One region of the Nocardioides sp. BE266 genome, then DNA from elsewhere that is predicted to be linked to it. Evidence: riboswitches for the same ligand, from Rfam matches in the RefSeq annotation. Region 1 holds a riboswitch; each other region holds the start of a gene.
The links. A riboswitch is a leader RNA that binds a small molecule or an ion and turns the genes downstream of it on or off. The one in region 1 is predicted to bind cobalamin.
Positions count from the first base shown of each region.

Region 2: linked by a shared signal. The riboswitch ahead of J2X46_RS21765 (hypothetical protein) and the one ahead of J2X46_RS21990 ((2Fe-2S) ferredoxin domain-containing protein) in region 1 are both predicted to bind cobalamin.
Region 3: linked by a shared signal. The riboswitch ahead of J2X46_RS04470 (precorrin-8X methylmutase) and the one ahead of J2X46_RS21990 ((2Fe-2S) ferredoxin domain-containing protein) in region 1 are both predicted to bind cobalamin.

Region 1 covers NZ_JAURTI010000010.1:32,878-42,197, forward strand. The annotation lists gene J2X46_RS21970 (peptide chain release factor 3) at 1-157, shown strand, start outside; gene J2X46_RS21975 (GFA family protein) at 180-593, opposite strand; gene J2X46_RS21980 (protein adenylyltransferase SelO family protein) at 634-2,100, shown strand; gene J2X46_RS21985 (inositol monophosphatase family protein) at 2,097-2,867, shown strand; cobalamin riboswitch at 2,886-3,014, shown strand; gene J2X46_RS21990 ((2Fe-2S) ferredoxin domain-containing protein) at 3,067-3,447, shown strand; gene J2X46_RS21995 (hypothetical protein) at 3,444-3,572, shown strand; gene J2X46_RS22000 (amidohydrolase) at 3,577-5,184, opposite strand; gene J2X46_RS22005 (TIGR00366 family protein) at 5,244-6,671, shown strand; gene J2X46_RS22010 (hypothetical protein) at 6,704-6,997, shown strand; gene J2X46_RS22015 (MarR family transcriptional regulator) at 7,007-7,465, opposite strand; gene J2X46_RS22020 (MFS transporter) at 7,452-8,897, opposite strand; gene J2X46_RS22025 (universal stress protein) at 8,951-9,320, opposite strand, start outside.
Region 2 covers NZ_JAURTI010000009.1:129,061-138,380, reverse strand. The annotation lists gene J2X46_RS21770 (hypothetical protein) at 1-201, opposite strand, end outside; gene J2X46_RS21765 (hypothetical protein) at 228-1,910, opposite strand; cobalamin riboswitch at 1,984-2,123, opposite strand; gene J2X46_RS21760 (terpene cyclase/mutase family protein) at 2,216-3,574, opposite strand; gene gatB (Asp-tRNA(Asn)/Glu-tRNA(Gln) amidotransferase subunit GatB) at 3,798-5,276, opposite strand; gene gatA (Asp-tRNA(Asn)/Glu-tRNA(Gln) amidotransferase subunit GatA) at 5,297-6,811, opposite strand; gene gatC (Asp-tRNA(Asn)/Glu-tRNA(Gln) amidotransferase subunit GatC) at 6,811-7,110, opposite strand; gene J2X46_RS21740 (N,N-dimethylformamidase beta subunit family domain-containing protein) at 7,280-8,839, shown strand; gene J2X46_RS21735 (hypothetical protein) at 8,875-9,320, shown strand, end outside.
Region 3 covers NZ_JAURTI010000002.1:29,035-38,354, forward strand. The annotation lists gene J2X46_RS04435 (hypothetical protein) at 290-1,411, shown strand; gene J2X46_RS04440 (hypothetical protein) at 1,503-1,994, shown strand; gene J2X46_RS04445 (FAD-binding oxidoreductase) at 2,007-3,377, opposite strand; gene J2X46_RS04450 (Fe-S cluster assembly protein HesB) at 3,626-3,901, shown strand; gene J2X46_RS04455 (GNAT family protein) at 4,034-4,561, shown strand; gene J2X46_RS04460 (SAM-dependent methyltransferase) at 4,630-5,367, opposite strand; gene J2X46_RS04465 (precorrin-2 C(20)-methyltransferase) at 5,364-6,890, opposite strand; gene J2X46_RS04470 (precorrin-8X methylmutase) at 6,887-7,540, opposite strand; cobalamin riboswitch at 7,569-7,699, opposite strand; gene J2X46_RS04475 (nucleotidyltransferase domain-containing protein) at 7,693-8,418, opposite strand; gene J2X46_RS04480 (hypothetical protein) at 8,456-8,770, shown strand; gene J2X46_RS04485 (hypothetical protein) at 8,840-9,130, shown strand; gene J2X46_RS04490 (nitrite reductase) at 9,192-9,320, opposite strand, start outside.

The sequences.
Region 1 (9,320 bases):
CGGCGCCGCCGCCCTCGCCGGCAAGCGCGGTGTCGAGGTCCTCCAGCGCAGCGACGGCACGCACCTCGCGCTGTTCGTCGACCAGTGGCGTGCCCAGGTCACCGCGCGCGACAACCCCGAGATCATGCTCGAGGCGCTGCCCGCCGGCGGCGCCTGACCACGCTGCCTCAGACGCTGGATCAGACGCTGGGTAACTCGGTGGCGCGCTCGGGCAGGTCGGGCCGCGTCGCGTAGTCGCTGGCCTGCGACACCCACCACGCCTCGACTGTCGTCAGCCCCGTCGGCGGGTCCAGCGTGCCCGCGCAGATCGACCACCGCTCCGGTGCGTCGTCGGCTCGCCAGAACAACGACGACCCGCACCGGCGGCAGGAGCCGTACGCCGCGCCGTCGACGGCGTACCAGGCCAGGTCGCCACCGGGGTCGGTGAGCGAGAGGTCGGCCAGCGCGGCGGACGTCGCCGCCATGTGGTGCCCGGTGAACCGGCGACACCGCTCGCAGTGGCAGTTGACCACCGGCCGCAGCGGCCCGGTGACGGCGTACGCCACGGCACCGCACAGGCAGCGGCCGCGAGCCGGAGGGGCATCTGACGACATGGCGCGATCCTGCTACGCCGGGGCCCGTATCGTCGACGACGTGAACACGCGCGTGGTCCCGGCCGTCGACCTCGGCCACCAGTACGCCGACGACCTCCCCGAGCTGGCCCTCCCCTGGCAGGCCGCCGAGGTGCCCGAGCCGCGCCCGCTCGTGCTCAACGACGCCCTCGCGAGCGACCTCGGCCTGGACCCCGACTGGCTGCGCACCGCCGACGGCGTCGGGCTGCTGACCGGCACCCGCGTCCCCGAGGGCGCGACCCCGGTGGCCCAGGCCTACGCCGGCCACCAGTTCGGCGGCTACTCGCCGCGCCTCGGAGACGGCCGCGCGCTGCTGCTCGGCGAGCTCGGCGACGGTGAAGGGCGCCTGCGCGACCTGCACCTCAAGGGCTCGGGCCGTACGCCGTTCTCCCGGGGCGGTGACGGCTACGCCGCCGTGGGCCCGATGCTGCGCGAGTACGTAATCAGCGAGGCGATGCACGCCCTCGGCATCCCCACGACCAGGTCGCTGGCTGTCGTCGCGACCGGCCGCGAGGTGCACCGCGAGGTCGTGCTGCCCGGCGCCGTCCTCGCGCGGGTCGCGAGCAGCCACCTGCGGGTCGGGACCTTCCAGTACGCCCGCGCCACCGACGACCTCGACCTGCTCCGCCGGCTCGCCGACCACGCCATCGCGCGGCACCATCCCGAGGCGGCCGACGCCGAGCAGCCCCACCTCGCCCTCTTCGAGGCCGTGGTGGCAGCCCAGGCGTCGCTGGTCGCCCAGTGGATGCTCGTCGGCTTCGTCCACGGCGTGATGAACACCGACAACATGACCATCTCGGGCGAGACCATCGACTACGGCCCGTGCGCCTTCATCGACGCCTTCGACCCGGCGACCGTCTTCAGCTCGATCGACACCGGCGGCCGCTACGCCTACGGCAACCAGCCGGTCGTCGCGGAGTGGAACCTCGCCCGCTTCGCCGAGGCGCTCCTCCCCCTCCTCGCCGACGAGCAGGACGACGCGGTGGCCCTCGCCGTGGCCTCGCTCGAGAAGTTCCGCGACCTCTACTCCGACGCGTGGAAGGCGGGCATGCACGCGAAGCTCGGCCTGCCCGAGGGCCTGGCCGACGCCGTCACCTCGGCGCTCGTGGCCGACCTCGTCACGCTCATGCGCGACAACCACGTCGACCACACGTCGTTCTTCCGCGGCCTCGGTGACGCGGCCCGCGGTGACGCCGCACCCGCGCGTGGGCTCGTGCTCGACCTGGCGGCGTACGACGCCTGGGCGGAGCGCTGGCTGGCGCTCTCCCCCGACGCGGCGGCGATGGACCGGGTCAACCCGGCCTACGTCCCTCGCAACCACCTCGTCGAGGAGGCGCTGGCGGCCGGCACCGACGGCGACCTCGCGCCGCTGAACCAGCTCCTCGACGTCCTCTCGCAGCCGTACGACGTCCGCCCGGGGCAGGAGCGCTTCGCCGAGCCCGCGCCGGAGTCCTTCGGCACCGGCTACCAGACCTTCTGCGGCACGTGAGCGACACCGACCTCGACGTCGCCGTCCGCGCGGCGCGTGCGGGAGCGGCCGTGCTGCAGCGGATGTACGGCTCCGAGCTCACCCGACAGGCCAAGTCGGCCACCGACTTCGCGACCGCCGCCGACGTCGAGGCCGAGCAGGCGATCCTCGACGTGATCCGTGCCGCCCGCCCCGACGACGCCTTCGTCGGCGAGGAGCTGGGCGAGGTGAGCGGTGCGCGGGACCGCACCTGGCTGGTCGATCCGCTGTGCGGCACCCTCAACTTCGCCGCCTTCACTCCCCTGTTCTCGGTCAACGTCGCCCTGGTCGTCGGCGGCTCGACGAGTGTCGCGGCGGTCGCCCACCCGCCGAGCGGCGAGGTCTACTGGGCCGACGACGGTGCCTTCGGCGTCCTGGGCCGTGAGCACGCTGCGCCCGCCAACCGACTGGTGAACATCAACGCCGACGGTCCGCTCGACCGCCCGTTCGTCGGTGCCCAGCTCGCCGCCGACCCCGATTTCCGGGCGACGTTCGCGCCGCGGGTGGAGTCCACCACGCTCGCACTCGCCTGGGTGGCGGCCGGGCGGCGACTGGCGTACGTCACCGACGGTCGCCTCGAGGGCAGCCTGCACTTCACGCCGGGCATCGCCCTGTGCGAGGCAGCGCCCGGCGTCGTGGTCAGCGACTTCGACGGAGCACCCGTCCACACCGGCCCCGGTCTCGTCGCCGCCGCGGATGCCGAGACCCACGCGACCCTCCTGCAGCTCGTCGCCCGGCACCGCCCGTAGACTCCCCGCGAGACGCAGACCGGGAAGTCGGTGCAAGCCCGACACGGTCCTCGCCACTGTGACTGGGGAGCTGCGCCCGACGACGCCACTGGACCGTCAGGTCCGGGAAGGCCGGGAACAGCGCTCGACCCAGGAGTCAGGAGACCGCCTGCGTCCCATGCACACCTGACGATTCCACGAGAGATGGAGCGCTGCACGAATGGACGCACCCCTGCCCACGGGCGACCGCCCGACCGTCACGGTCTGCCGCGGCTGCTGCTGCGGCACCACGAAGAAGCGACCCGGCGTCGACCACGCCGCCCGGCTCGACGCCCTGCGCACGATGCTCGGCGACCGCGCGACGCTGCGGGTCACCGACTGCCTCGGACCCTGCGAACGCTCCGACGTCGTCGTGGTCAGCCCGTCGCGGGAGGCCCGACGCTCGGGCGCCCGCCCCGTCTGGCTCGGCCGGCTCAACGGACGGCACGAAACCTCGGCGATCGCCGACTGGGTCGGTGCCGGAGGGCCGGGCGTCGCAGACCTCCCCGAGAGCCTGCGCCGGTCCCCGTTCCGTCCCACGCCGGATGCGGTGGTCCTGTGAGCCGCGCAGGCGCCTCCCCCGTCCCGGCCGGACGTCGCGGTGCCGGCCACATCCTGCTCGTCGGCTACGGGACGCACCCCGACTACGACCCGGCCTGGACCCGCCGGCTGCACGACGGGGCGTGACCGGTCAGGCCTCGAAGACGCACTCCCCGTCGATCCAGGTCGAGCGGACCCGCGCCGCGCCGATCTCGTCGGGCGTCACTAACGGGTCGGCGTCGAGCACGACGAGGTCGGCCACCGCGCCGACGGCGATCGTGCCGGCGTCGTCGCGGTGGTTCACCCAGGCCGAGCCGCTGGTGTAGGCCGCGAACGCCACCTCGATCGGGAGGCCCTGCTCGGGCAGGAACGGCTCGGTGCCCGCAACCCCCGTGTCGCCGTACGACGTCCGGTGCACGGCGGTGTGGATCGCAGCCAACGGGTCGGGAGTGCTCACCGGCCAGTCGCTGCCGGCGACCAGGCGTGTGCCGGCGGCGTGGAGGTCGCCGAACGGGTACTGCCGCCCCGCCCGCTCCGGCCCGAGGAACGGGATCGTCAGCTCGGTCATCTGGTCGTCGTTGCAGGCCCACAGCGCCTGGATGTTCGCGGCGACGCCGAGCCGCGCGAAGCGGGCGACGTCGTCGGGGTGCACCAGCTGCAGGTGCGCGACGTGGTGCCGCCGCGCGGGGTCGGTGCCCTCGAGCGCGTCGAGCGCCTCGCGCACGCCACGGTCGCCCAGCCCGTGGAAGTGCACCTGGAAGCTCTCCCCGTCCAGCCGGGAGACGTACGACGGCAGCCGGGCCGGGTCGACGAAGGAGATGCCCGAGTTGCCGGTCGCGTGCCCGCACCGGTCGAGGTAGGGCTCGACGAGCGCAGCCGTCCCGTTCTCGGCCACGCCGTCCTGCATGATCTTCACGGCCGTCGCGGCGAACCGGCCGCGGGAGAAGTCCCCGCGCTTGGCGACCAGGTCGGCCACCTGCTCGATCCCACGGTCACGCTCCCACCAGAGCGCACCGACCACGGTCGCGGTCAGGTCGCCGCTCGCAGCCGCCCGGGCATAGGTCGGCCCGGCGTCGCGCATGCCGGAGTAGGCACCGACGATCGCGTCCTGCCAGCTGGTGATCCCGAGGGAGTGGAGGTACCGCTGGCCCTCGAGGAAACCGGCGTACATCTGCGCGTCGTCGGCCTCCGGGAGCACGCCGGAGAGCAGGTCCATCGCACCCTCGTGGAGCATCCCGGACGGCGTCCCGTCGGCGTCGCGCTCGATGCGCCCGTGGGCGGGATCCGGAGTCGCCGCGGTGATGCCCGCGAGCGCCAGGGCGCGGCTGTTGGCCCACATGCCGTGGTGGTCGCGGTTGACCAGCGCGACCGGCCGGTCCGCCACCACCGCGTCGAGCTCGGCCGCGGTCGGCAGGCCGCCGGGGAAGGCCGCCATCGCCCAGCCGCCACCCTGGATCCAGTCCAGCTGCGGGTGCGCGGCGGCGTACTCCCTGATGTGCGCGAGGTAGGCCGCGGCGTCGACCGGGAGTCCGCTGAGGTCGCAGGCCAGCCGCTCGAGCCCGCCCTGGATGGGGTGCACGTGCGCGTCGGTGAAGCCGGGCAGCAGCAGCGCTCCCCCGACGTCCACGACCCCCGCCCCCGCCGGCGCGACGTCCTCGCCAACGGCCACCACCCGGCCGCCTGAGACGACGACGTCGCCGACCGCGCCGAGGTAGGAGTGCCCGTCGAAGACCGTCGCGTTGCGGAAGACCGTGCTCACGGCCGCCATCCTCCACCCCCCGACGCGTGCGGGGCAGCAGCCCGATACGTTCGTGAGCCATGTCGACCATCTCGGGTACGAACGAGGAACGCGGCCTCGCCCGCCTCGCCCAGCGCAGCGCAGCGTGGACCGAGAAGTGGTTCCCCGACGCCTACGTCTTCGCCCTCGCGGGCGTCGTGCTGGTGTCGGTGGCCGCGATGGTCAACGGCTCCAGCCCGGTGCTGGTGGCCGAGACCTTCGGCGGCGGCTTCTGGGACCTGGCCCAGTTCACGCTCCAGATGGCGATGGTCGTGCTCACGGGGTACGTCGTCGCGACCTCGCCGCCGGTCGCGAAGGTGATCGAGCGGATCGCGCTCTACCCGTCCAGCCCGCGCGGCGCGGTGGCCTTCGTCGCCCTGCTGTCGTGCCTCGTGTCGATGCTCAACTGGGGCCTCAGCCTCGTCTTCAGCGGCCTGCTCGCGCGCGCCATCGCACGCCGCCCCGACCTGCGCACCGACTACCGAGCGCTCGGTGCCGCGGCGTACCTCGGCCTCGGTGCCGTCTGGGCGCTCGGCCTCTCGTCGTCGGCCGCCCAGCTCCAGGCGACGCCCGCGTCGCTGCCGCCGGAGCTGCTCGAGATCACCGGCGTGCTCGACTTCGGCACGACGATCCTCACCTGGCAGTCGCTCGTCATGGCCGCGATCCTGATCGCGCTCAGCGTCGTCATCGCGTGGGCGTCGGCGCCGCAGGGCAAGGCGATCAGGACCGCCGAGGACATGGGCGTCGACCTCTCCGACGACGTCGCGCCGATGGCCGAGCGCACCCGTCCCGGCGAGTGGCTGGAGTACTCCCGCGTGCTGCCTGTCCTGGTCGGCCTGCTCACCCTCGGCTGGCTCGTCCAGCAGTTCGCGACCTTGCCGTTCCTCAGCGTGATCAGCAGCCTCAACGGCTACCTCATGGTCTTCCTGATCCTCGGCCTCGTCCTCCACGGCACCCCGCGCGGCTTCCTCAACGCGGTCGCCAAGGCCGTCCCGACCACCGCCGGCGTGCTCGTGCAGTTCCCGTTGTACGCCGCCATGGCCGCGGTCCTCACCCGTGCCGACGGTCGCGGTGGGGTGACCGTGTCGGAACACCTCGCCGACCTGTTCACCAGCATCGGTGGAGGCGGTGCGTTCGCCGTGGTGATCGCGCTCTACACCGCGCTCCTCGGCCTGCTCGTCCCCTCGGGCGGCGGCAAGTGGCTCGTCGAGGCGCCGTACGTCATGCAGTCGGCCACCGACGTCGGGATGAACCTCGGCTGGACCGTGCAGATCTACAACGCCGCCGAGGCACTGCCCAACCTGGTCAACCCGTTCTTCATGCTGCCGCTGCTCGCCGTGCTCGGGGTCCGCGCACGCGACCTCGTCGGATTCACGTTCCTGCAGTTCCTCTTCCACCTGCCGGTGGTGCTGCTGCTCCTCTGGCTCCTCGGCACGACCTTCGAGTTCGTGCCACCGGTCACCCCCTGACCGGGCTTCAGGTGCGGGGCTAGCGTGGAGAGGTGGACGACGCGCAGCTGAAGCGGGCGGCCGACGCGGCGATGCTGCCGATCGTCGCGTCGCTCGGCGCGGTGGGGGTGATCGGCGCCCACTGGCTCCCGGACCGGGAGGGCAACCCGGTCGTGTGGATCCAGGTGCAGAGCGAGGCAGGTCGGGTCGCGGTGCAGTCCTACAGCTGGGTGCTCCCGCAGGTGCAGGCGATGCTGATGCGGCTCAACCTCGCGCCCGAGCTGGTCCTCGCCCTGCGGCTCGAGGTCACCTCGGTCGAGGCGGAGGACCGGCTCTTCGACGAGTGAGTGGCCGGGCTACTTCCCGGCCGCCTCGATGGCCTCGTCGATCGCATCGTTGAAGCGCGCCAGCCCGCCGGCGAGGTCGGCGATCGCCCGGTCCCCCAGCGTGTTCACGATCGTGCGGAGCCCCTCGGCGCGCGCCTCGGACTCGATGCCGTACGCCGTCTCGCCCGCCGCGGTCGCGCGCACCAGCATCGCCGTCGCGCCGGGGTCGTGGTGGCGCTCGACCCACCCGTGGGCCTCGGCAGCGCTGACCTGGCGGTTGATCGTCGACTGCTCGAGCTGGAGCTGCTCGGCCAGCCCACGCATGGTGTGCGGGCCGTGCTCGATCACGAGCCACAGGATGCGGAACGCCGAGGCGTCGAGGTCGGTCACCGACGAGCCCGTCTCCCGCCGCCGTCCGAGCCGCATGAGCTCGTGGCGGAGGGCGGCCAGGGTCTCGTCGGTGACCGCGACCCCCTCAGACGGTGGCATCGGCAGTCTCGTCCAGATCGACGCCGATCGCGTCTGCGCGACGCCTGACCGCAGGCACGAACGCCGCGATCGCGACGCCGACGAACGCGGCGACCGCACCGACGACGAAGCACCAGCGGAAGGCCGACTCGCTCGGCACGGCGAAACCACCGAGGCTGGTCGTGCTGCTGGTGAGCAGCGTCGCCATCACGGCGGCGGCGAGCGTCGTACCAGCCGAGCGCATCAGGCCGTTGACGCCGACGGCGGACGCGGCCTCGTGGCCGGGCACCGAGTCGAGGATCAGCGTGGGCATCGCGGCGTAGCCGATGCCGACGCCGGCGGAGGCGACGCAGGAGGCGACGAGCAGCTGCCACGGGGCGTCCATCAGCACGAGCGCGACGAGGTAGCCCGCACCGAGCACGGCGGCGCCGATCATCAGCGTCTTCTTCGCGCCGATGCTGCGCATCAGCCCGCTGGAGACCGGAGCGAAGACCAGCATCATCAGGCCGGCGGGCGCCATCCAGAGGCCGGCGCCGAGGATCGACTGGCCGAGGCCGTAGCCGGTGGCCTCGGGCATCTGCAGCAGCTGCGGGACGACGATCGACTGGGCCATCATCCCGAACCCGATGGCGACGGCGGCCAGGTTGGTCATCAGCACGGCCGGCGAGGCGGTGGTGCGCAGGTCGACGAGCGGCTCGTCCTGGCGGAGCTCGAAGAAGCCCCACGCGACCAGGACGACGAGGCCGAGGACGATCGCGCCCCACGTGCGGCCGCTGTCCCAGCCCCAGGTGCTGCCCTTGGAGACGCCGACGAGGAATGCCGAGAGGCCGATGGTCAGGCCGATGGTGCCGGGCACGTCGAGGCGGCCGGGGTGGCCGTCGTGCACGTGGGGCACCGCGAACCACGTGAGGAGGGTGATCACGGCGGAGAGCCCGGCGGCGACCCAGAAGAGGGTGTGCCAGTCGCCCGAGTCGGCGATCCACGCGGCGAGCGGCAGGCCGATCGCACCGCCGACACCGAGGGTGGCGCTCATCGTCGCGACCCCGGTCGAGGCCATCTCCGGCGGCGCGAACTCGCGGATGAACGAGATGCCGACGGGGATGAAGCCCATCGCCATGCCCTGCAGGGCGCGGCCGGCGAGGACCGGGGCGAGCGAGTCGGAGAGCGCGCAGACGGCGGAGCCGATCATGAGCAGCGCCGCGCTAGCGGTGAGCACCCGCTGCTTGCCGACCATGTCGGCGATCCGGCCGGCGACCGGCATCGTCACGGCCGCGGCCAGCAGGGTGATCGTGATGACCCATGACGCGTTCGACGACGACGTCGACAGGAACTGCGGCAGCTCGGTCTGGATCGGGATCACCATGGTCTGGGTGAGGGCGGCGCTGAGGCCGCCGGCGCACAGGACGGCGATGGCCAGTCCGGGGTGCTGCGCAGGAGTCGTACGAGAGGTCATGTGTGCAACATACACAAGTTGCGCATGACAACCAATTCGCGCACCTCTCGCGATCAGCGCACCACGGCCACCGGGCACTCGGCGCGGTGCAGCACGACCTGGCTCACCGAGCCCAAGAGCAGTCCGCTGAAGAAGCCGAGCCCGCGCGAGCCGACCACCACGAGCGACGCACCGGCGGACGCGTCCACCAGCGCCTGGCCGGGCGCGACGGCCACGACCTCGTGCTCGAGGCGTACGTCGGGGTGGTCCTCACGCACGCCCGCGAGGCTCTCGGAGAGCAGCAGCTCCCGCTCCTCGCTGTCCACGCTGCGCGGCTCGCTCTTCCACACGTCGGTCGAGGGGGCGTGGACGCGCCACGCGTGGATCGCGACCACGGTCTCCCCCGTGTCCTCGGCGCGCCGGCAGGCGTAGTCGAGCGCGGCC
Region 2 (9,320 bases), on a different contig from region 1:
GCCACCATCCGGCGCGCACGTCGTCACGGTGCTCCCGCCGAGCTCGCGGTAGTCGACGACGACGCTGACACCTCCCGACGAGGTGCAGGTAGCCGCACCCGCAGACGCGACGTAGGCCGTCGGTGCGAGCCCCAGCGAGAGGGACAGAGTCGCTCCCCCGCCCACCAGACCAGCGGCCAGGAGGGTGAGGGGGCGCAGCATCCGGTGTGCGCGAGCCTGGGTCGAGATCACGCGCGCTTCAGCCAGAACTTCGTGCTGGCCGGCTCGGCGCCCGACGTCCGCTGGACGGCGACGACGCGCAGGCGCATCGTGCCCAAGGCCGAACGGGCGGCCTTGGTGAGCTTCAGCGTGACGTCGGCGGTCGTACCGGGCGTCACGGTGTAGGCCTTCTTGGCCAGCAGCAGCTCGCGCTTCTTGCCGTTGGCGAGCTTGACCTTGCCGGCCGAGCGGACCTTGAGCGTTCCCGCGCAGGCGACGTTCGACTCGCACGCGACCGAGAGGGTGAAGCGGTTCCTCGTGACCTTCTCCACCCTGGCCGCGGCGAGCTTGCCGACGGTCGGCGGGGTGGCCGTGGCCGCGGTGGTGGCAGACGACGCACCGGACAGGGTGGTGAGCGTGAAGGTACGCGCGCCGACACCGGCCGGCAGGTCGAAGGACACCGGCACGGTGCTGCCGGTGCCGGTGACGGGCTTTGCCACGGAGCCAAGGGTGACGCAGGCCGCCTCGCCCTGGCCGAGGCCGGTGACGTTGACCGTGACGGTGCTCCGCTCGACCGCGGAGGCCGGGGCGGAGAGTCCGAGCGTGCCGTTCGCGGCCGGAGCACTGGCCAGGGCCGGGAGCGCCTGGGCAGTGGCCCGGCGGTACTGGTCGCGCGCGGCCGCGGCGATGCCGCTGGTGCGGGCGGCGGCGAGGATGCTCGGCTTGTAGGCCACGCCACCGTTGTCGGCCGCGAGCTTCGTCGCGCACGCGGCAAGGTCGGCGATCTGCACCGCTCGCAGCCAGGTGGCCGCCTTCGCCGCCGCTGCCGACTCACCCGCGCGGGACAGGGCCCAGCCGGCGAGGCCGGTCGTGTTGGCGTTGTAGCCCTCGGACGCACCCGCGCTGAACGAGCCATCGGCGGCCTGCTGGCCCTTCAGCCAGTCCGCGGCGAGCGCGGCCGCGCCGCGCGCGGTCCGGGAGGCGCCGGGGGTGTCCAGGATGTTGATGACGGCGAGTGCGGTCGTGTCGACGCTGCCGGTGTCGGCGCTCGTGCAGCCCTGCTGCGTGTCGGCCTTGTCGCCGTTGAGCTGGGCGCGGAAGAACCCGGCGTCGCACTGCTGGTCGAGCAGGAAGGTCGTCGCATCGGCGGCGCGCGTTGAGGCCGCGGTGGTCAGCGCCCGCGCGGCGAACGACTGGCCGATCACGTTGACGAAGTCGGAGTCGAAGGGGTCGTTGGTGTCGACGCCCGCGTCCTCGAGGCGGCCGACCAGCGGCGCGGAGGAGGAGACCAGGTCCTCCAGGCGCGTCACCTGGTCGGTGCCGTTGAAGTCAGTGGCGTCCTTGCCCGTCGCCTGCGCCACGCTGACCAGCTTGGCGAGGCTGCCGGCGTACACACGGTTGGGCGCGAAGGTGCCACCGGTCGCCCACGAGTCAGAGACCGGCTCGATGGCGTCGACGATGCTCGACGCGGTGGCGTCCTTGCCCACGGCCTTCAGCGCGAAGGCGAAGTCGGCGGAGAGGCCGTAGTCGTTGAAGCCGCCGAACTGGTCGTTGAAGACCAGGCCGTTGGTGAGCTGGCCGCTCAGCCAGGTGGCGCCGGCCTGGACCGCGCGGTCGGCGGTCGGGCTGGTCGGGAGCGGCGCGGCGTATGCCGGCTGCGTGAGAGTGGTGGCGGCCAGCGCGACGGCGGCCAGTCCGGAGAGGAGCTTCATGGTCCCTTCCCTCGCTGCGACAGCGAGGGCGCCGGTCGGGACCGTCTACCCGCTGCATTCCTCGACAGCGATGGTGATCAAGACGCGTCGAGGCGGGTGTTCCGGCTCGCACGGGATCGCTCCCGTGCCCACGGTTGCGGGTCAGCGCCGGTGTCGGACCGGCTTTCCCCAGCTCGGGCGTGTGTGGTGCCGACCCGGGCGGGTGCGGCGTGCGAAGCGTAACCCCGGCGCGCTCCGGGACGCACTTCGGCCCGGCGTCTCGGGACGCCGGGCCGAAGCAGGGTGCATCAGGTGGTGCTGGTGGGTCAGTTGCGGACCCGGAGCGACGTACGTGCCTCGTCGTCCGAGGTCTTCACGAGCCCGACGCGCCGCTGGTTGCCGGCGGGGAGCTGGAGCTTGCGGACGATCTTGTCGCCGGACTTCTTGCCCTTCACGCGCAGGAAGTCACCCTTGACCTGCATGCAGGCGCTCTCGCTCGGAGCCAGGCCGTACACGCGGAACTGGACCCGCTCGCCGGCGCGAGCCTGCTTGCGCACCGAGACGATCTTGAGCTTGTCCTTGCTCGCCGGGGCGAACTGCAGGCCGAGGATCGCCTGGGCCGTCGCACGACGCCACTCGTCACGCGCCTCGGCGGGAATGCCGGTGACGTTGGACGCCTTGACGCGGTCCTTGCGGTAGGCCACCGCACCGGTGTCCCTGGTCAGCGCCGTGCGGCACTTGTACTTGTCGACCGGCTGGTTCTTGCGCACCCAGAGCGCGGCCTTGAGGGCGGCGTCGCGGTTCTTCAGCAGGCCCAGCGCGTAGCCACCGATGGCCGTCGAGTTGGTGTTGATCTGGCTGATCGGCGCCGCGGCACGGATCGCGCCGCTCCCGCGCTGCCGGTCGGCGAGCCAGGTGCCGGCCTTGGCCAGCGCCCCCACCACCGCCGGGCTCTTGTCGCCCGACTCGATGAGGTTGATCACCGCGAGGGCGGTGGCGTCCGGGTCGGCCTCGCTGCCGGCGACGCCCTCCGTGCACGACTGGCTCGGCACGTCGGCCTTGTCGAAGCCTGCGCGGAAGTAGCCCGAGGCGCACTGCTGCTTGAGCAGGAAGTCGCGGGCGGCGCCGGCCTCGGTCGAGCCGGAGAGCGTCAGTGCGCGGACGGCGTAGGACTGACCGACCACGTTGGCGTTGTTGCCCGACTCGGACTTGTCGAAGATCCGGCCGGCGATCGCCGCGGCCTGCGGCTCGGCAGCCGGGTCGGCCGGCACGTTGGCCGTCCGCTCCTCGAGGCGGGCGATTAGGTTGATCCCGCCGTAGCTGATCGGGTTCTTCTTCGCCGTGCGGGCGAACGTCGCAGCCTTGGCCAGCGGACCGGCGTAGGACTCCTTCGTGCCGTCACCGACGTACTCGGCGATGCGCGGCTCGAGGGAGTTGTTGATGGCGGTCACGGTGCCGCCCTGGCTGGTGACGGTCGAGAGCGCCATCCCGGTGTCGATGGTGAGGCCGAAGTCCGGTCCGGACTTGCCGACGATGAGGCCGTTGCTGAGCTCACCGGCGATCCATTCCGCTGCGATCGTCGACGGCGTGCTGTCGGTGCCTCCCGCGGCCTTCGCCGCGCGGAGGGCGGGCGTCGGCTCGGCGGACGCCGGAGGCGCAGCGAGTACGCCGGCTCCGAGCGCCACGGTCGAGAGTGCGACCGCGGCCGATCGGATGGGTCGAATGCGATGGTGCATGACTTCCTTCCCGCTCGCCGAGGACCCCACGACGGCAGGTGCCGCCCAGTCCCCCGTGCTGCGAGCGTTGGTTGGTGATGTGACCAATGTGACTCGCAACGACCCTAACAAGTTGTCTAGACCGGGCGATCGGCGGCCGAATCAGACCAAAGTAGGGGGCCCCCAGGAAGGATCAGGACAGCTTCTCCAGGATCAGCTCGCGCACCCGACCGGCGTCGGCCTGGCCGCGCATCTCCTTCATCACCGCTCCGATGAGCGCACCGGCCGCGGCGACCTTGCCGTCGCGGATCTTGTCGGCGACGTCGGGGTTGGCGGCGATCGCGTTGTCGACGGCAGCACCGAGGGCGCCGTCGTCGGAGACCACGGCCAGTCCGCGCGCGGCGACGACCTCGTCCGGGGTGCCCTCGCCCGCGAGGACGCCCTCGAACACCTGGCGGGCCAGCTTGTCGTTGACGGTCTTGTCGTCGACCAGCGCCTGGATCCGCGCCACGTCTGCGGGAGTGATGGGCAGGTCGACCAGGTCGACGCCGTCCTCGTTGCTGCGGCGGGCGAGCTCACCGAGCCACCACTTGCGGGCGGCCTGCGGGGCGGCACCCTCGGCGATCGTCTCGATCACCAGGCCGAGCGCGCCGGCGCCGAGGGTGTCGCGCATCTCCATGTCACTGAAGCCCCACTCCGCCTGCAGCCGGGCGCGCTGGACCGTCGGGTTCTCCGGCAGCGTGCCGCGCAGCTCGTCGACCCACGCGCGGCTCGGCGCCACGGGGACGAGGTCGGGCTCGGGGAAGTAGCGGTAGTCCTCGGCATCGGACTTCTCGCGACCGCTGGTCGTGATGCCGGTGTCCTCGTGCCAGTGGCGGGTCTCCTGCAGGATCGAGCCGCCGCTGCTCAGGATCGCGGCGTGGCGCTGCATCTCGAAGCGAACGGCCCGCTCGACGGAGCGGAACGAGTTGACGTTCTTGGTCTCCGTACGGGTGCCGAGCACGCCGCTGCCCTTGGGCGAGAGCGAGAGGTTCACGTCGGCGCGCAGGTTGCCCTGGTCCATCCGGGCCTCGGAGACGCCGAGCGCCACGATGAGCTCGCGCAGCTGCGAGACGTAGGCCTTGGCGACCTCGGGCGCCTTCTCCCCTGCGCCGAGGATCGGGCGGGTCACGATCTCGATGAGCGGGATGCCGGCGCGGTTGTAGTCGACCAGCGAGTAGTCGGCGCCGTGGATGCGGCCGGTGGCGCCACCGACGTGCAGCGACTTGCCGGTGTCCTCCTCCATGTGGGCGCGCTCGATCTCGACGCGGAAGGTCTCACCGTCGACGTCGACGTCCATGTAGCCGTCGAAGCAGATCGGCTCGTCGTACTGCGAGGTCTGGAAGTTCTTCGGCATGTCCGGGTAGAAGTAGTTCTTCCGGGCGAACCGGCACCACTCGGCGATGTCGCAGTTGAGCGCGAGGCCGATCCGGATGGCCGACTCGACGGCCTTGCCGTTGACCACCGGCATCGCGCCGGGCAGGCCGAGGCAGGTCGGGCAGGTGCCGGCGTTGGGCTCGCCGCCGAACACGGCCGGGCAGCCGCAGAACATCTTCGACGCGGTGTTGAGCTCGACGTGGACCTCGAGGCCCAGCGCCGGGTCGTACGCCGCCAGCACCTCGTCGAAGGGCATGAGCGCGGTGTCGGTGGAGGTCACGACGAGACTCCTTCCAGGCCGGCGGCCTTGTCGAGCAGCGGGCCGCCCCAGGCTGCGGTGTGCAGCGCCTCGACCGCGGCGCCGACCCGGTAGACGCGGTCGTCGGCGAGAGCGGGCGCGAGCAGCTGGAGGCCGCTCGGCAGGCCGTCCTCGTCGGCGAGGCCGTTGGGCACCGAGATGCCGGGCACGCCGGCGAGGTTGGCCGGGATGGTCGCGAGGTCGTTGAGGTACATCGCCATCGGGTCGTCGAGCTTCTCCCCCAGCCTGAACGCCGTGGTGGGAGCGGTCGGCGAGGCCAGTACGTCGACCTGGGCGAAGGCGGCGTCGAAGTCGCGGCTGATCAGCGTGCGCACCTTCTGGGCCTGGCCGTAGTAGGCGTCGTAGTAGCCGCTGGAGAGGGCGTAGGTGCCGAGGATGATGCGGCGCTTGACCTCGTCGCCGAAGCCGGCGTCGCGGGTGGCCCGCATGACCTCCTCAGCGGACGGGTCGCCCTCGGGGACGACGCGGAGGCCGTAGCGCATCGCGTCGAACTTGGCGAGGTTGCTGGACGCCTCGGCCGGGAGGATCAGGTAGTAGGCCGCGAGCGCGTGCACGAAGGACGGGCACGACACCTCGACGACCTCGGCGCCGGCCTTGACCATCGCCTCGACCGAGTCGTTGAAGCGGGCCATCACGCCGGGCTGCCAGCCCTCGCCCTGCATCTCGGTGATCACGCCGACCTTCACGCCAGTCAGGTCGCCGGAGGCACCGGCCGTGGCGGCCTCGGTGAAGGAGGGCCACTCCTGCGCGATCGAGGTCGAGTCGCGGGGGTCGTGGCCGCCGATCACGTCGTGGAGCATGGCCGCGTCGAGGACGGTGCGGGTGACCGGGCCGGCCTGGTCGAGGCTGTTGGCCAGCGCGACGAGGCCGTAGCGGGAGACGCCGCCGTAGGTCGGCTTCACGCCGACGGTGCCGGTGACCGCGCCCGGCTGGCGGATCGAGCCGCCGGTGTCGGTGCCGATGGCGAGGGGTGCCTCGAAGGCCGCGACCGCGGCCGCGGAGCCGCCGCCGGAGCCGCCGGGGATCCGGTCGAGGTCCCACGGGTTGCGGGTCGGGCCGTAGGCGGAGTGCTCGGTGGAGGAGCCCATCGCGAACTCGTCCATGTTGGTCTTGCCGAGGATCGGCAGGCCGGCCCCGCGCAGCCGCGCGACGACGGTGGCGTCGTAGGGCGGGATCCAGCCCTCGAGGATCTTCGAGCCGCAGGTGGTGGGCAGGCCACGCGTGGCCAGCACGTCCTTGACCGCGATCGGTACGCCGTCGAGCGGGCCGCGTGCCTCGCCGCGGGCCCGGCGGGCGTCGGACTCGGCGGCCTGGGCCAGCGCGCCGTCGGGGTCGACGTGCAGGAACGCGTGCACCCGCTCGTCGACCTCGGCGATCCGGTCGAGGTGGAGCTGGGTGACCTCGACGGAGGTGACGTCGCCGGCGGCCAGCTTGTCGGCGATCGCGGCGGCGGTGGTGCGTGGGTCGCCCATCACGCCTCCTCTCCAAGGATCCGCGGGACGGAGAAGCGCTGCTCCTCGACGGCCGGGGCGCCGGAGAGCGCCTCCTCGGCCGTCAGCCCGGGCACCACGACGTCGTCGCGGAAGACGTTGGTCAGCGGGATCGCGTGCGACGTGGGAGGCACGTCGTCACCGGCGACACCGTTGATGGAGGCGACCGACTCGAGGATGACGCTCAGCTGGGGCGCCAGGTGGTCGAGCTCGGCGTCGGAGAGGTCGATGCGGGCGAGCATGGCCAGGTGGGCCACCTCGTCCCGGGAGATCTCAGGCATGCGGGCAATCCTAGGTCCACGCCCCGCTCGCCCACGCGGCCGGTCGGGACCGGCGTCCTGATCGTCCCGGGCGCCCGGGATCGCGGGCCCATGTGCCGGGAAGTGCCCCCGGCGAATCGTCGATCACACGGCGTCGGAGGGTCCGTCGCCACCGGGCGAGGTGATCACGATGAAGGCACAGGCAGCACGAACCTGGATGGTGGGGTTGGTCGTGACGCCGCTCCTGGTGGGGTGCGGTTCGGCGTCACACCTGCCGGTCCGCGACGCGGAGCAGGCGATGGGGGTCCTGCCCGCGCCGCGGACCTCGGCCGCCGACTCCGCCGAGAAGGCCGCCCCGGAGCCGCGCGGCTCCGAGGACTGGCGGATCAGCAACCCGGCCCAGCACGGCGAGATCGCGGCCTACACCACCCTCGCCAGCGGCACGCCCGGCACGCGGGTGGGGCTCAAGGTCTCCACCACCGAGGGCGGGTACGACGCCTCGGCCTACCGGATCGGGTCCTACGAGGGCGGCACGGGGGCCTTCGTCTGGGAGTCCGGCTTCCGCCGGGGTCGCGAGCAGTCGCCGCCCCGCTACGCGTCGTACGAGCGGCGCACGGTGATCGCCCCCTGGAAGCGCGACCTGACCATCGACACCACCACCTGGCTGCCCGGCTTCTACGTCCTCCGGCTCCGCACCGACACCGGCTTCGAGGCCCAGGTGCCCTACGTCGTCACCTCGCCGACGGCGAAGGGCACCGTGGCCCTGGTCGCACCCGTCACCACGTGGCAGGCCTACAACGAGTGGGGCGGCTACAGCCTGTACGCCGGCGCCAACGGCGACACCCCCAGCCACGCGGTCAGCTTCGACCGGCCCTACAACGGCGCGACCGGCGCCAACGACTACCGCACCGCCGCGCTCCCGATCGTGGTCCGCGCCGAGAAGACCGGCGTGCCGCTCTCGTACTTCACCAACATCGACCTCGCCACCACGCCGAAGGCGCTGAAGGGGGCACGCGGCTACGTCTCGATGGGCCACGACGAGTACTGGACCAACGAGATGCGCGACGCCGTGCTCGGTGCCCGCGACGCCGGCACGAACCTGGCCTTCCTCGGCGCGAACACCATGTACTGGCGGATCCGCCTCGAGGCGGGGCTCGAGGACGCGGCCCGTGTGGTCGTCGGCTACCGGCACTCCGCGCACCTCGACCCGCTCTACGCCCAGGGCTCCGTCGACACGACCGCGCAGTTCCGCCAGCCGCCCGTGCCGCGGCCCGAGCACGACCTGCTCGGCATGCAGTACGAGTGCTACCCGGTCGACACCGACTACGTCATCGCCAGCCCGGCCTGGTGGGGCTTCCGCGGCACCGGCGTGCGGCGCGGCGACCACGTCCACGGGCTCGTCGGCCCCGAGGCCGACCGCGTCTACCCCGACGGCCGCCTCCCCCGCCCGCTGCAGATCCTGAGCCACTCGCCGTACTCCTGCCGGGGTGTCACCACGACGACCCAGTCGGTCTACTACACCTCGACGTCGGGCGCGGGCGTCTTCAACGCCGGCACCCTTCGCTGGGGCTGCGCGATGGTCGACCGGTGTGAGCGCCCGCTGGGCGACGCCACCCTGGACTTCACCCGCACCGTGACGGGCACGCTGGTCGAGGAGTTCGCCCGCGGGCCGGTCGCCGCCCGGCACCCCGCCCGTGACAACGTCGCCGACTTCGACCTCTCCACGGTCAACACGGTCCCGGCGAGCTGAGACAGCACCGGACGCCTTCGGCCATGATGAGCGACATGGGCCTCCGTCGACGCCACGCCCCTCGCACCTCGCGGGTGGGCGTGCGCGCCGGCGTGGTGATCGCCCTCGCCGTGCTCGCGACCGGCTGCCAGGCGGGGGACCCGACCGACGACGAGACCCAGGAGGCCGAGTCGGCCGCGCTGCGCGTCGAGACCGTGTCCGGGGCCGACCGGCTCGACGACCAGACCCGCACCGAGCTCGAGGGCGAGGTCGGCGACGTGCTCTCCGACTACGTCGTCGAGGCCTTCCTCGGCACGTTCCCGCGCGAGGACTTCGTCCAGTCGTTCGGCGCGTTCACCAGCCGGGCCGCCCGAGACGCGGCGGGCAGCATCGAGGTGCTCACCGCGACGAACGCGCGCGACGCCACCGCGATACGAGCGACGCAGCTCGACGCCCGGCTCTCCTTCCTCACCCAGAGGCGCGCGGCGTACGCCGGGAGCGC
Region 3 (9,320 bases), on a different contig from region 1:
GACGGATCCAGTTCGAAGCAGCAGATGCGATCGCGGCACGCGCGGAGGCGGGTGGGCGGCTGTTCCTGCTCGCTGACGAGCCCGGGGTGGGCAAGACGATCTCCGCGGTCCTGGGCGCGAACGCGGTCGGTGACATTCGAGGCGCGCAAAGAGTGCTGGTCGTCGCGGACCGGCCGCGATCACGATCGGCCACTGGTGCCGCACGATCACGGCGCTGGGCGACGGCGGCCTGGAGTGGGTCGTCATCACGTGGGACCGGCTGGAGAAGGTCAAGGACCACGCCTGGGACGTGATCATCGCCGACGAAGCCCACGCCCTGCGTCGTACGACGACGAAGCGGTGGAAGCTGTGGGCGCGGATCTCCGGGCACGGGAAGCCGCACGACACGGCGCCGTTCGTCATCGCGACCACCGCGACGCCGGGGCACACGCCGCTCGAGCTGCCGTACCTCGCGCCGGCCTATGCGCAGGTCCTCGGCGAGTCGATAAAGGAGTGGACGAGCGCCACGAAGCCCGGCGAGCTGTACGCCGACGCGCTCGAGCGCCACGGCGTCGGGGTGGAGCGGGGACGGTACGGCGCGGCGTGGACCACCGATCCCGCCCGGCGAGCTGCGGACCTCAAGCTCGTGCGCGGCTGGCTCGACGAGGAGCGGCCGCCGGCGATGCTGCACCGCGCGGCCCCGTGGGGAGCGGTGCCGATCTCCGGGATGCCGGTGGCGCTGTCGCCGGCGGAGCGGACGGCGTACGAAGCGGAGTGGGGCGAGTTCTGCCGGGAGATGGACATCGCCCGGCGCGGTCGCAACGTCGCGAAGGGGCGGGCCGCGCTCCTGCGCTTCCGGCAGAAGGCCGGGCTCATTCGCGTCGACTCGACGGTCGCCTGGATCGCCCAGCAGGTCGAGGCGGAGCGACAGGTGGCGTGCTCGGTCGAGTTCGTCGCCACGGCCGCGGACCCGATCGCCGACCGGCTGCGCGACTCCGGCATCGAGGTCGCCACGATCTACGGCCGCGATCGGTTCGACCCGGAGGCCGAGCGGCTCAAGTTCCAGACCGGGCAGGCGAAGGTCTGCGTCTTCACCACCGTCGCCTCGATCAGCCTGCACGCCGGCGAGACCCTCGCCGACGGACGCACCGCGAGCACCGAGCCGCGGGTCGGTGTCTTCCACCAGGCCCGCTTCTCCGGCATCGCCGGGCGTCAGGTCACCGGCCGCACGCACCGCGACCACCAGGTCTCGCCGTGGCACATCGCCTATGCCGAGGGCACCGTCGAGGAGCAGGTCGGCAAGGTGATGGTCGAGCGGATCGCCGCGGCCTCCGACACCGTGGGCAGCGACACCTCCGGCCTCACCGACCTCGCCGAGCTGCTGGGTGCAGACTGGCTGCCGGTGACGACCCTGACCGAGGACGGCACCTGACCACAGCCGCCAAAAAGGTGGACCAGTAGCGACAGCAGGACCCTGAGCCCCCACACTGGTGCACAGGCACGCACGCACCCGTGGAGGACACATGTCGAGCTCCGAGTACTTCCCGCACGAGGACGCCACGTCCGCGCCGGGCTTCGCGCCGGACGCATCGGCCGAGAGCCCCCGCGCCGTACCGACTCCCGCTGCCCAGGCAGACGCGTCCGCGGCACGCACGCTCGAGCTCGCTGCGATGACGGCCGACCAGCTCGTCGCCGACGCGCGGGCGGAGGCCGAGTCGCTGGTGAACGAGGCGCGGGCGTCGGCCGACGAGGCCGCGCAGGCCAGCCGCACCGAGTCGGACCGGGTCGCGGCGGAGCTGGCCAACGCCAGGTCGGAGCATGCTGCCGGCCTCGAGAGCGAACGTACGACGGCCCTGTCGGGGCTCGCCGACGAGAAGGCCGCCCTCGAGGCCGAGGTCGCGTCGCTCCGGCAGATGGCGACCGAGCAGCGCGACCAGATGCGACGACTCCTCACCGAGCAGCTCGCCTCCATCGACGAGACGCACCTCGAGCCGCAGGAGCGCCCCGCCGAGTGAGCGAGGCCGGCCTCAGGCCGGAGCGATGTTCTGGTTGTGCCGGAACAGGTTGCCGGGGTCGTACTTCGTCTTGGCCTGCTGGAGCCGCTCGTAGTTCCCCTTGTAGTTCACGCGGATCCGCTCCTGGTCGTCGTCGGCCATGAAGTTGATGTAGCCGCCCTCGTCGGAGTGGGGCGCGATCGCGGCGTAGTAGTCGCGCACCCACGCGGTGTTCTGCTCGTCGTCCGCTGCGTCCGGCCACATGCCCGCGATGACGGTCGCGAAGCTGGCGTCGCGGTAGGCGAAGGCCGTCGCGTCCGACTCGACCCGTTGGCAGGCGCCGTTGATCGGGTAGATGTGCATCGTCGACGTCATCGCCGGCACCTTCGCCCCGTGCTCGACGTGTGCGTCGATCGCCTCGTCGGTCAGCTCCGTGGCGAAGCTGGCCTTCCAGTAGTGCCTCAGGCCCGCCGGCAGGAGGTCGTCGAAGGCCATGTTGAGCGCCGGGTAGGGCATCGGGCCGACCATCTCGGCCACCGTCGGCGCCAGGTCACGGAGGGGCTTGAGCACCTGCTCGCCCTTGTCCAGGTCGCCCGCCCAGCACGCCACGAACAGCGCGAGCGTCGTGCCGTGCCGCTCCTCCGGGATGAACGGCAGGGGCGGCGCGATCTGGTAGGCCGGGAAGCCGCCGAACTGCTCCGGCGCGTCCGCGATGAACTCTCGGTAGAAGCGGAAGAGGTCGCCGGCCCGATCGAGCTCGAAGAACATCGGCCCTCCGTAGATGTCCTTCACCGGACTCAACCGGAACTCGAAGGAGGTCACCACCCCGAAGTTCCCGCCGCCGCCGCGGATCGCCCAGAACAGGTCCGCGTCGTCCTTCTCGCTCGCGAGGTGGAAGGTGCCGTCGGCCGTGACCACGTCGGCCGCGAGCAGGTTGTCCAGCGACAACCCGAGGCCGCGCGAGAGGTAGCCGATGCCGCCACCGAGGGTGAGTCCGCCGACGCCCGTGGTCGAGATGATGCCGCCCGTCACGGCAAGCCCAAAGGGGTACGTCGCCGCGTTCAGGTCGCCCCAGGTCGCGCCGCCGCCGACCCGGGCCGTGCGGGTCGTCGGGTCGACGCGCACGCCGCGCATCGCCGACAGGTCGACGACCACGGCCCCGTCCGCCGTACCGAAGCCGGGGACGCTGTGGGCGCCTCCGCGGACGGCGACCGTCAGGCCGTTGTCGGCCGCGAAGCGTACGGCGCCCATGACGTCGCCGGCGTTGGCCGCCTGTACGACGACAGCCGGCCGCTTGTCGATCATGCCGTTGCGCACTGCCCGAGCGGCGTCGTAGTCGGGGTCGGACGGTCCGGTGACCGTTCCCCTGGTCTGGGAGCGCAGCGTCTCCACGTCGATGCTCATTGATGACCCTCCTCGGGCTCGGACGGTGTCGGTCCGGGCGACAGGGGGCGTCGAGGAGCAGGTGCTGGGCGGGGCGTCACGAGCGCCGCGGTACGCGGCATTGGGTGGGGCCGACGTTAGTCCCGGGCGTCGGGCGCTCCCAGTTCCCAAAGAGGTCAATTGTCTGCGCCGTCGAGGCCCTCGGTTTGAGTGCGCGGGCGATCTTCGCAATGGTGGAGGGGACACATTCGCCATACGGGAGGAGAGCCATGCTTGCTCTCACCGAGAACGTGACCGAGATCGTCAACAAGCTCGCGGAGGAAGTGCCGGAGATGTCCGGCGTCCGCATCGCGACCGAGCCCGACGGGCAGTCGCTGTCCGTCAGTCCCGCCGACCACGCGGCCGCCGGCGACGAGGTGATCGAGCAGGACGGTGCGACCGTCTGGGTCGACGCCAACGCTGCCGAGGTCCTCGACGGCATGGTGCTGGACGGGGGCGTGGACGAGGACGGCAACATCCAGTTCGCGCTGGGTCAGCAGGCCTGACGTACTGCTCCAGGAGCCCCGGATCCCGTTGTGGGTCCGGGGCTCCTTGGTTTCGACACGCTCGCTTCGCTCGCTGCTCAACCGGCGAGGTGGCGGAGAGGTCGCGGAGGTGGCTGGCGGTAACGTCGCCACGTGCCCGAACCGTCCTTCGAGGTGCGGCTGGTGCAGGCCGACGACGTCGCGGCCCTGCACGCGCTGGTCGTGGCCAACCGTGAGCACCTGGCTCCGTGGGAGCCGCTTCGAGACGAGTCGTTCTTCACGCTCGAGCACCAGGCGGGTGTCGTCGCGGGGCAGGTCGAGCGCCACGCGCTCGGCCAGGAGCACCCCTTCGTGATCACGCTCGACGGCCACCTCGTCGGCCGGATGACCCTCTCCAACGTCGCCCGCGGTCCTTTCCAGAGCGCCAACCTCGGCTACTGGATCGACGCCGGCCACCAGGGTCGCGGACTCGCGACCCGGGCGCTCGAGCGCGTGGTCGAGGTGGCGCGCGACGACCTCGGCCTCCACCGGATCGAGGCCGGCACGCTGGTCCACAACGTCGGCTCGCAGACCGTGCTGCGCCGCTGCGGGTTCGAGGAGTACGGCATGGCGCCGGCGTACCTCAAGCTCGCTGGCCGCTGGCAGGACCACCTGCTGTTCCAGCGCATCCTCCACGAGTGAGGGGTGCGCGGGCTCCTTGGTTTCGACACGCTCGCTGGCGCTCGCTGCTCAACCGGCGGAGTGAGGGGTCAGGTGCGGGGGCGGTTGGACTTGTAGAGCCAGGACTCGGCGCCCTCCCGCGCTAGCGCCCAGCCGACGAGGATGACGGCTGCCTGCTTCAGGCTGGCCTTCTCGACCTGGTCGGCGATGTCGGCCAAGGTTCCCTTCAGCACGAGCTCGTCGGGCTGGGTGGCGCGGTGGACCACGACGGCGGGGCAGTCGGCGCCGTACTCACTCACCAGTGACTCCGCGAGCTCGCGGGTCCTCGTGATCGCGAGATGGAGGACCAGCGTCGCCCTCGTGGCGGCGAAGGCCGCGAGCGATTCCGTCGATGGCATCGCGGTGGATCGGGCCTGCGTGCGCGTCAGTACGACGGACTGCGCGACGAGCGGGACGGTGAGCTCCCGGCCGACGGCGGCGGCAGCGGCGGCGTACGCCGGGACTCCCGGGCACACGTCCCACGGGACGCCGGCGGCGTCGAGTCGTGCGGTCTGCTCGGCAAGGGCGGAGTAGAGCGACGGGTCGCCGGAGGTGAGGCGGACGACCTCGAGTCCGTCGGCCGATGCGTCGACCATCACCGCGGTGATCTGGTCGAGGTCGAGCTTCTGGGTGTCGACCTGGCGGGCGTCGGGGCAGTGGGAGAGGACCTCTGCGTCGAGGTAGGTCCCCGGGTAGAGCACGACGTCGGCGGCCGCGAGCAACGTTGCGGCGCGCAGGGTGATCAGGTCGGCCGCGCCCGGGCCGGCGCCGACGAAGTGGACGGTCACTCCGACTCCACGAAGCGCGGCGTCCAGACCTGGCCGGCGGTGGTCACCGTGGTCGAGGAGGCACCGACGATCAGCAGGCACTTCATGTCGATCGTGTCGGCCTCGAGCTCGGCGAGCGTCGTGACGGTCAGCGACTCCTCGGCCCGCCCGACATCGCGGCCGACCACGACGACCGTGTCAGGGCTGCGATGCTCGAGGAAGAGCTTCTGCAGGTCGGCGACGTGGCTGGTGCGGCTGCGCGAGGCGGGGTTGTAGACCGCGAGCACCAGATCGGCCTCGGCGATCGCGCGCAGGCGCTTCTCGATCACCGACCATGGCTTGAGCCGGTCGCTCAGCGACACGACCGCGAAGTCCGCGCCGACCGGAGCGCCGGCCTTGGCGGCGACGGCCTGGACGGCGCTGACGCCGGGCAGCACCTCGATGGGTACGTCGGGGTGGTCGGCCGCGGCCTCGAACACCGCACTCGCCATCCCGAAGACTCCGGCATCTCCGCCGGACACGACGGCCACCTTCTCGCCCTGCGCGGCCAGCTCCAGCGCGAGGCGGGCGCGGTCGACCTCGACGGTGTTGCCGGACGCGTGGCGGGTGAGGCCTTCACGCTGGGGGACGCGGGCGACGTACGGCCCGTAGCCGATGACGTGGTCGACGTCGGCGAGTGCCTCGGAGGCTTCGGGGGTGAGCCACTTGTCTGGACCCGGGCCGAGGCCGATGACTCGCAGTGGGTGGATGGGTCTCGATGCGCCCGCTCGTTCCTCGCGGGCTACTCGACCAACGAGAGAATCGCGGCGGCCTTGCGGGTCGGACGCGACGCTGTCGCCGGGGACGACGATCAACGAGAAGTAGGGGACCGTGGCTGGGTCCACGTCGACGACCGGCATCCAGCGCTCGGCGGGCATGGAGGCGCGCTCGACGTAGAGCGCGTGCTCGAGGCGACCCGCCTGGCGGAGGGCGTCGACGACGCCGGGGAAGCGGCGGCCGAGCTTCATGATGATCGCGCCGTCGGTGTCGGCGAGGCGGCGGGCGAGCTCGGGGACCGGGAGGGTGCCGGGGAGCACGGTGAGCACGTCGGTCTGGCGCACGAGCGGCGAGGCGAGGACGGCGGTGGCGGCGGCGAAGGCGGGCACGCCCGGGACGACCTGGGTCTCGAAGCGGTCGGCCAGCCGGTCGTGGAGGTACATGAACGACCCGAAGAACAGCGGGTCGCCCTCGGCCAGCACCACGACCATCCGGCCTTCGGAGAGATGAAGAGCCAGGCGCGAGGCGCAGGACTCGTAGAACTCCGCCATCGCGCCGGCGTACCCGCCCGGGTGCGCGGTCTCGCCGGTGGTGACGGGGTAGCGGAGCTCTTCCTCGATCGCCGTCGGCGGGATGAGCGAGGCGGCGATCGTGCGGGCGTTCGAGGTCTTGCCGACGCCGGCGTGGAAGGCGATCACGTCGGCCGACTCGATGAGGCGCGCGGCCTTGAGGGTGATCAGCTCGGGGTCGCCGGGGCCGAGCCCGACGCCGTACAGCCGGCCGGTCACTCCCGCTCCTGGGCGAGCGCGTTGAGCGCGGAGGCGGTCATCGCCGAGCCGCCGCGGCGGCCGCGGACGGTGAGGTACGGGATGTCGAGGTCGACCTCTTCGAGCGCCTGCTTGGACTCGGCGGCACCGATGAAGCCGACCGGGCAGCCGACGATCGCGGCCGGTCGGGGGGCGCCGTCGAGCAGCATCTCGAGCAGGTGGAAGAGCGCGGTCGGAGCGTTGCCGATCGCGACGACCGAGCCCTCGAGCCGGTCCTCGAGGAGCGAGAACGCTGCCGCCGACCGGGTCGTGCCCATCAGCATCGCGAGGTCGGGCGTGCGCGGGTCGTGCAGCGCACAGAGCACCTCGTTGTCCCGCGGGAGCCGCTTGCGGGTGACGCCGCTGGCGACCATGTGGGCGTCGGTGATGATCGGTGCGCCGGCCTCGAGCGCCCCTCGCGCCGCGCTGACGAGGCGCGGGTGGATGACGAGGTCGTCGGTGAGGTCGACCTGCCCGGTGCCGTGGACCATGCGCACGGCCACGCGCTCGGCGTCGGCTGGCAGGTGGTCGAAGCGGGCCTCGCGACGGATGGTCGCGAACGACTCGTCGTAGATCGCGGCGCCGTCGGCGACGTAGTCGAAGCGTCGGGTCGGACGGGACAGCAGGCTCATCACGGCTCCTCGGGGTTCTCGCCCCTGGTCGGCAGGTACGCCGCGCGGACAGTGTCTGGCTTGTTTCCAGTCTGGAAACTGACAGTGGCGGAACCGCCCCGGACTCGCACCGGGTTCCTGCGTCGCGTGACGGGGGCAGCCTAGGGCACGCGTCAGTCCGGGATCGACGCCGTGAGACGGAAGCCGGACCACAGCCGACCGCCGACCCCGTCGAGGACCTCGTCCGCGAGATCGACGAGCGCGTCCGGATCGCCTGCGACTGCGGCGTGCAGCCCGTCGTGGAGACGCGAGGCGTACGTCGTACCGCGGGCGGCGTCGAGCGCCTCCACCTCGCGGACCAGCCACTTGCCCGTGCCTGACCACCAGCCTCCGCAGGCGAGCAGGAGCTCGGCTGTACCTCGCCACACGTCGATCGCAACGGCATCGACGACACCCGCCGAACCTCCGCCGGCGAGGTCGTCGAGCTGGTCGGTCAGCGAGTAGCGCTGGAAGGTCAGCTCCTCCGCGCTGAGGGGGTCGGGGCCGGCGGCCACCGCCGCTGCGCACTCCGCCCGGAGCGCGGTGCCGCCGTCGCCGGGCACGAGCGGGACGCCGGTCGACACCAGGCGCGCCATCGTCGGTCGTCGACGTGCCCGGTCCTTGGCGACGAAGTGACGGATCGACGACTCGGTGTGCACGAACAGCTCCACCGGCCAGCCTTCGTGCACGAGCGACTCGCGATAGGTCTCGGTCTCGTCGAGCAGGACGGTGATGTCGAGGTCGGACGTCTCCGTCGCGTTGCCGAGCACCACGGACCCGCCCAGCCACGCCTGCCGCGCTTCGGGGAAACGCTCGGCGATCAGCGAGCGGGCGGCGGTCTCGGCGTCGGGTCGGGTCACGGGGCCAGTCTCCATCGGGCGGTACGGTGCGGACGCCATGGACCCCGTCGACCGCACCGTCAAGCGGTTGGAGCGAGCCCAGCTCCTCCGCAGTGCGGTGCCCCTCATCGCAGCCGGCCTCGGCGTGGCCGGGCTCTATGCCTACCTCGCCGCGTCCAGCGGGCTCGGTGCGTTCTGGATCGGGCCGCCGCTCGCGCTCGCTGGCAGTGCCCTCGCGACGATCGGCTACCGCGGCCGGCTGCGCGAGATCCGCAGCCCGTCGCCGTCGACCGGACGGCACTATCCGTGGCTGTTCCTCGGGTGGGTCTGCGTCGTTGCCGGTGCGCTGGTCCCGCCCTACGCGCTCGCCTGAGGGTCGGCGGTTCCTGGGACGGCGCAGCGGGCGGGCCGCTAGCGTCGGCGCTCGATCACAGGGGGACGGATGGACGGACCGCTCAAGCGGACGATTGCGATGCTGCTTGCAGGCGGCGCCGCGCTCTTCGCCGTGGGGCTCGCGGTGCTGCTTCGGGAGTGGCTCGAGTCGGGCACCTACACGGTGGATTTCATGAGCGACGGGACGCCTCCTCCCGAGGTCGATGACTACCAGGTGGGCCTACCTGTCGTGTTCGTCCTCGGATGTGTCATGGCTCTGGGTGGCGTGATGTCGGCGCTGACGGGTGCCGTGGCGGCGGGCGTGTGGCTCGGGAGCCAGCGCCGGGACGACCAGGGCTGAGGGGTTTCGAGGCTCGCTTCGCTCGCACCTCAACCAGCGGTGGTCGCTCGCGCCTCGGCGACTACTCGACCACCTGCAGGAGTGACTTCCACGGGGTGACGACGAGGTGCTCGGCGAGGCCGTCGAGGAAGCCGCGGTCGAGGACTCCGTCGGGGACCTCGAGGTGGGTGATGCCCTCCGCCACGTCGCC